Regions from separate parts of the Cellulosilyticum sp. ST5 genome, predicted to be linked through region 1. Evidence: riboswitches for the same ligand, from Rfam matches in the RefSeq annotation. Region 1 holds a riboswitch; the other holds the start of a gene.
The links. A riboswitch is a leader RNA that binds a small molecule or an ion and turns the genes downstream of it on or off. The one in region 1 is predicted to bind S-adenosylmethionine.
Positions count from the first base shown of each region.

Region 2: another riboswitch for S-adenosylmethionine. It lies ahead of QTL86_RS18980 (pyridoxal phosphate-dependent aminotransferase); the one in region 1 lies ahead of QTL86_RS17710 (ECF-type riboflavin transporter substrate-binding protein).

Region 1 is NZ_CP132338.1:3,658,363-3,661,927, forward strand. Features, by position in the region: gene recQ (DNA helicase RecQ) at 1-917, opposite strand, end outside; SAM riboswitch class I at 1,413-1,512, shown strand; gene QTL86_RS17710 (ECF-type riboflavin transporter substrate-binding protein) at 1,593-2,153, shown strand; gene QTL86_RS17715 (ABC transporter ATP-binding protein) at 2,300-3,565, shown strand, end outside.
Region 2 is NZ_CP132338.1:3,939,190-3,942,754, reverse strand. Features, by position in the region: gene QTL86_RS18985 (methionine ABC transporter ATP-binding protein) at 1-803, opposite strand, end outside; gene QTL86_RS18980 (pyridoxal phosphate-dependent aminotransferase) at 815-1,972, opposite strand; SAM riboswitch class I at 2,126-2,239, opposite strand; gene QTL86_RS18975 (trans-sulfuration enzyme family protein) at 2,598-3,565, shown strand, end outside.

The DNA.
Region 1 (3,565 bases):
TTAGGCATATTATAATGTAATACGAATCTTACATTGGGTTTATCTATCCCCATTCCGAAGGCATTAGTCGCAATCATCACTGATACTCTATCATATAAAAAGTCATCTTGATTGCTACTTCGCTCAGCTTCACTTAAACCCGCATGATATTTTGTACATGGTAAACCTAACCTAAGTAGTCTTTCATAGAGATCATCTACACCTTTTCTGGTTGCACAGTAAATCACACCACTTTCACCAACATGTTCTCTTAGATACATTTCAGTTTCGTGAAGTTTATTTTCTGGCTTTCTTACTTCAAAATAAAGGTTAGGTCTATCAAAACTACTGGTTAACTCAAATGGTTTATTGAGTTCTAAAAGCTTAATAATATCTTCTTTGACGAGGGGCGTCGCTGTTGCTGTAAAAGCGGCTACAATCGGTCTCTTAGGAAGAGCGTAAAGTATTTGACTAACTCTTCTATAACTAGGTCTGAAGTCATGTCCCCACTGACTCACACAATGGGCTTCATCCACTGCAACCATAGAAACAGGAACCTCCCTTATTAAATCCATAAAACTCTCAGTCTCTAGACGTTCTGGTGCTACATATAAAAGCTTGTATGCTCCCATTCTAGCATTGGCTCTAATTTCTCTAAATTCTTTTGTACTTAGAGTAGAATTAATAAGCTCTGCTTCAATGCCGTACTCTTTAAGTGTATCTACTTGATCTTTCATCAAAGAAATAAGAGGAGAAATAACAATAGTCACTCCATCCAATAAAAGTGCTGGTACTTGATAGCATATGGATTTCCCCCCACCAGTTGGCATAATCCCTAATGCATCTTTGCCTGATAAGATAGCCTGAATCAATTCTTCTTGCCCAGGTCTAAAGGCATCATAACCATAATATTTCTTTAGTATATTTAATGGATTCATTTTACTTTCTCCTTCTTTTCTCTATTTATTGTTTCGAAATACTCTACTCTCACCCATTCTTAACAGTATAATCCACGTCTCTGAATGTGCCATAATCTTAAATATAGCCTTGTTCTCTATTTATCCATTATAACCATAATGACGCACCACTTAAACATATAAACTTTTTCCCTCTATTTTATATTGTCCTATTCATTATTTACTAGCACCGGTGAATTGTACGGCCCTCCTAGATTAAATAAAACACTCATTTGACTACTTTATAAATTTTATTATAACGGTCACTTCTATTTTTAATCATTAAAATTCGCTGTATTGCTTGCTTCACAATTTATTTTATTACTTATTTTCACTATATAATAATTCAAAAATATTTTTCACTTAGAATTCTTGATGATTATTTTAAAGCTATTTCTATTTCTTTACTTTAATTCCATAATAATTCAATTGACACTAATCACTTTACATAATATTATATTTACATATGAATATACTTGCTTATCACGAGTGGCGGAGGGACTGGCCCTATGAAGCCCGGCAACCTGTATAATATCAAGGTGCCAAATCCAACAGTAAACAAACTGGAAGATGAGTATAGACCGGTCAAAGCCTGAGTTTATACTCAGGCTTTTTTGCGTTTAAAGGAAATCATCTATTTTAAAAACAGGAGACACAATGAAAAATAACAAAACACTTTCTATACGTACAATTGTAGCCATAGGAATTGGATCAGCAGTCTTTTTAATCTTAGGACGTTTTGCTTCTATTCCTACGGGGATTCCCAATACAGAAATTCAAACAGCTTATGCTTTTTTAGCATTAATGGCTGTGCTTTATGGCCCTCTAGCTGGTGCCTCTATCGGATTCATCGGACATACATTAAAGGATATTACAGCTTATGGGTCACCATGGTTTAGCTGGATTATTGCTTCAGCCGTAGTTGGACTCATTATTGGTTTTTCAGTTAAAGCCTTAAAACTTCAAGATGGCTATTTTGGTAAAAAACAACTCATCCTCTTTAATTTATTCCAAGTTATAGCAAATGGAATGGCTTGGGGGATTGTTGCTCCTACTTTAGATATACTCATTTATGCAGAACCAAGTAATAAGGTTTATATTCAAGGAGCAGTATCTGGAATCTCTAATATTATAACTATCGGCGTATTAGGTTCTATTTTATTAGCTTCTTATGCTAAAACTAGAATCCAAACCGGAAGTTTAAAACTTGAAGACTAATATAACTTGCGTTCTAAATGTCTATTACAACTTCAAAGCTGTTTACATTTAGAGCTCATTATCCAGAGGCTACAGTTTATAATATTGTATCTTGAAGATGATTAAATATTATGAGCGATAGTCAATAGATACAGAAAGGAACAACTATGAAAAAACCTGTTATTGAATTTAATAACTTTAGCTTTCAATATAGAGTACAATATGAACCTACTTTAAAAAACATTAACTTAACTATTTATGAAGGTGAAAAGGTACTCATCTTAGGTCCTTCTGGTTCAGGAAAAAGTACCTTAGGTGCTACTTTAAATGGCCTTATTCCTTTTAGAACAGAAGGTACATCAACTGGTAGTTTAAAAATCAATGGTAAAGAAACTGCCAATCTTAGCCTATTTGAACTTTCTCAAATGGTGGGGACGGTTCTTCAAGATCCTGATAGTCAGTTTATTGGACTTACTGTAGGCGAGGATATGGCCTTTAGCCTAGAAAATAAATGTATCGCACAAAATGAGCTGAAGACAAAAGTAAGTGAAGTAGCTTCTATTGTAGAGGTAGATGATTTTCTAAATGTGGCACCTCACTCTTTATCTGGCGGGCAAAAACAACGTGTTACTTTAGGCGGTACCCTTGTAAGTGATGCCGATATCTTGCTTTTTGATGAACCTTTAGCTAGCCTCGATCCAGCTACTGGTGAAAAGGCTATTGACCTAATTCATCAAGTACATGAGCAGACTGGTAAGACTATTATTATCATCGAACATCGTTTAGAAGATGTTTTACATCGACCTATAGACCGTATCATCGTTATGAACCAAGGTCATATTCTATTAGATACAACCCCAAATCGATTATTTAAAGAAGATACCCTTAAACAAAATGGTATTCGTGAACCACTCTATATTACAGCACTTAAGTATGCGGGATGTGATCTTAAAGCTTTTGATAAAGTTGAACCTTTAGATCAAATTAATCTTAAAGGATGTAAAGAAAAACTTGAAGCTTTTATGAATAATACATTAGAAATTAAAGACAAAGTTAATGATGATGTGCTACTTGAATTTGAAGAAGTTAACTTTAGCTATGATAGAAGTAAAGCTTTACTTAAAGATATTAACTTAAAACTTTATAAGGGTGAGATGCTAAGTATCGTAGGCAAAAATGGCGCTGGTAAGTCTACACTTTCAAAACTGATTTGTGGTTTTTATAAACCTACTAAAGGTAGACTACTCCTTAAAGGACAGGATATGAAACACTTAACCATTAAAGAACGCTGCGAATCTATCGGTGTTGTACTTCAAAATCCAAATCAAATGATTTCTAAACCAATGCTTTATGATGAAGTTGCACTTGCACTTCGTAATCAAGGTTTACCTGAAGCCGAAGTAAAAGCACGAGTTTATGAAACACTTAAAGTA
Region 2 (3,565 bases), 280 kb from region 1:
TTGTCACCCCTATAAGTCAGCTTGATGATTTCCCCCTTCGCTGCATTAATAATCTCCTCTGGTACCTTTATCTGAGTCTTTACTAATCTTTTGGTTAATGCTGATTGGGGACTAGCAAATAACTCGTAAGCGCTATTAACTTCTACAATTTCACCTTGACTCATTACTGCTACTTTTGAGAACAACCTTTTAGCTACCTCTAGTTGATGCGTGATAAACACAATAGTAATCCCCAACTTAGCATTAATTCCTTTTAAGATATCCACAATTTCCTCAGTTGTTTGCACATCTAATGCAGAAGTTGCTTCATCGCAAAGTAAAATCTTTGGATTCGCTGCTAAAGCTCTTGCTATACCTACCCTTTGTTTTTGCCCACCACTTAAACTAGCTGGATAAACATTTTCTTTATCTTCTAGGCCCACTAGCTCAAGTAATTCTTTAGTTCTAGTTTGCCTTTGAGCTTTAGGGTAATCCTGGACTTTAAGAGCAAACTCTATATTCTCCCCTACTGTTTTTCTTGAGATTAAATTAAAGTGTTGAAAAATCATGCCGATTTTCTTTCGTAATCCCCTAATCTCTCTAGAAGAAAGTTTTGTTACATCCTCTCCCTCTACAAAAACACTGCCTGAAGTAGGCTTTTGTAATCCATTAATGGTTCTTACTAAGGTGCTTTTACCTGCGCCACTCCCCCCAACTATTCCAAAGATTTCTCCTGGTTCTATATGAAGTGATACATTACTAACGGCATTAACGATTTGATTTTTTTGTTTAAAGCTTACATTTACTTGTTCAAAACGAATCATTGTAGCACCTCCTAAAAATGTTTTTTTATTTGCGTTAATCTCTCTAAAGCTAGCTCTAGTGTTTCTGGTTTTTTAGCAAAGTGGAAACGTATATATTGATTAACAGGTTCTTTGAAAAAACTAGAACCTGGTACAGCTGCTACGCCTACTTCTTTAATAAGTCTTTTTGCAAATTCGTAGTCTGATGAAACACCAAATTCTTCAATATCAACCATGACATAATAAGCACCTTCTGGCTTAAAGTACTTAAGTCCTATGCTATCAAGCCCTGACAAGAACAACTCTCTTTTCTTTCCGTATAACGCTGTAAGTTCTTTATAGTAGTCATCTTCTAATTTAAGTCCTACTGTTGCAGCTTCCTGAAGAGGGGCTGCTGCTCCTACTGTTAAAAAGTCATGTATCTTTTTACATTGATCAATAATAACCTTCGGTGCTATTACATAACCTAATCTCCAACCTGTAATGGAATAAGTCTTTGAAAGTGAACTACAAGAAATAGTTCTCTCAAACATGCCAGGTAGCGATGCAAAGTAATGATGTTTATATGGTTCAAAAACGATATGCTCATAAACTTCATCTGTAATGACATAAGCGTCATACTCTTTAACAAGCTGTGCAATGTCTAGTAGCTCTTCTTTAGTAAATACCTTTCCAGTTGGATTAGATGGATTACAGAGAATCAAAGCTTTAGCACCTGCTTTAAAAGCTGCTTCAAGTTCCTCTTTATCAAAGTTAAAGGCAGGTGGTTTAAGTGGAATGTAAATGGGCTCAGCTCCACAAAGCACTGTATCTGCTACATAGTTCTCATAAAAAGGTGAGAAGATAGCAACTTTGTCACCGCTATCGCAAATAGCCATCATAGCTGTCATCATGGCCTCTGTACTACCACAAGTGACTACGATATTTTCATCTGGGTTTAATTTAATCCCCATAAAATGTTCTTGCTTCTTGGCTAAAGCTTCTCTAAAATTTTGTGCTCCCCAAGTCACTGCATATTGGTGCGGCCCCTCTATGGCTACCCTTTGTAATTCTTCTATTAATGCCTTAGGTGGATCAAAATCAGGAAAACCTTGTGAAAGGTTAATAGCCCCATGTTGATTAGCAATACGCGTCATCTTCCTAATCACGGATTCTCCAAACCCATCTAATCTATGACTTAACTTACTCATCTTGTTTCCTCCCTTTAATTAACCTTGATCTTGTAGTTTCTTTCATTTTTCCGTGTTTTTCTGCCTACTTCATTTAAAAGTAATATTTTACAAACTATAAAAGCTGCTTTCTTAAGATAAGAAAGCAGCTTTTAAAATTCACTATGCTACATACTCTTATCTTCCAAACCACTTCTGGTTTGCTGGAATTAGCACCTTGAGCATTTTATAACATGTTCAGGTTGCCGGGCGTCACTGGGCCAGTCCCTCTGCCTCTCTGGATAAGAAATTATTCACTTGGTTTTATTTCCTAGTTGTTTTATATGTTTAGTAGTATATTTTTATTTTTTTAAATTGTCAACTATTTTTTAATATATTTTTTTATTTTATTTTCTTTTTAATTTCCCTTGAAGTTACTAGGAATTTCTTTTTTTATAGAACCATTAATGGATAAGTTTTATTTATTATTATTTTCTTATTTGCTTTAGTCTTTGACTATCAATAACTTTTTCTTTTTGGACTGTCACATTTTTAATTCCTTTAAAATAAATATATTTACTAGGAATTAAATTTGATGTATACTCTCTTTAATTTAAAAAATTTGATATATTGTAAAATTTATTACCAATTTAAAGGAGGTTATTTTATGAAATTTGAATCAAAGGTTATCCATGGTGGTATCTCTGAAGATGCCTTTACAGGCGCAGTTAATATTCCTATTTATCAAACATCTACTTTTAGACAAGAAGGGATTGGTAAACATAAAGGCTTTGAATATGCACGCACAGGTAATCCTACAAGACAGGCTTTAGAAGAACTTATTAAAGATCTAGAAGGTGGCATCGCTGGTTTTGCTTTTGCTTCTGGTTTAGCCGCTCTTTCTACAGTCCTTATGCTTTTTAAAACAGGAGACCATATTCTTCTATCTGATAATGTCTACGGTGGTACTTTTCGAGTAGTCGATAAGGTATTCGTTCATCTTGGCATTTCTTATTCTCTAGTAGATACTTCCGACCTTGAAGCTGTTCAAAAAGCTATCACGCCTACTACTAAAGCCATCTTTATTGAAACACCTACTAATCCATTAATGAAAATCACAGACCTATCAGCAATTAGTACACTTGCCAAAAGTCATAACCTCATTTCGGTTGTTGACAACACGTTTTTAACCCCTTATCTTCAACGTCCTATAGAACACGGCATAGACATTGTTGTTCATAGCGGCACCAAATATTTAGGCGGACATAGTGATGTGGTTGCTGGGCTTGTAGTTGTTGCTCATGAAGACCTTAAAGAACGACTTGGCTTTTTACAAAATGCTGTAGGTGGGATACTTGGTCCCCAAGATAGCTTTTTACTTATAAGAGGTATTAAAACATTGGCTATTAGATTAGAAAAGGCTCAAGCTAATGCTAAAGCGATTGTTGATTTCTTACACACTCTACCTCAGGTAAGTAAAATCTATTATCCAGGTTTAGGCGCTATGATTTCTTTTGAACTTAGTGACCCCGAGGTCGCTCTAAAGCTCGTAGAAAATGTTAAACTCATTGCTCTGGCAGAAAGTCTAGGAGGCGTAGAAAGTCTTATTTGCCTTCCAGCAGCTATGACGCATGC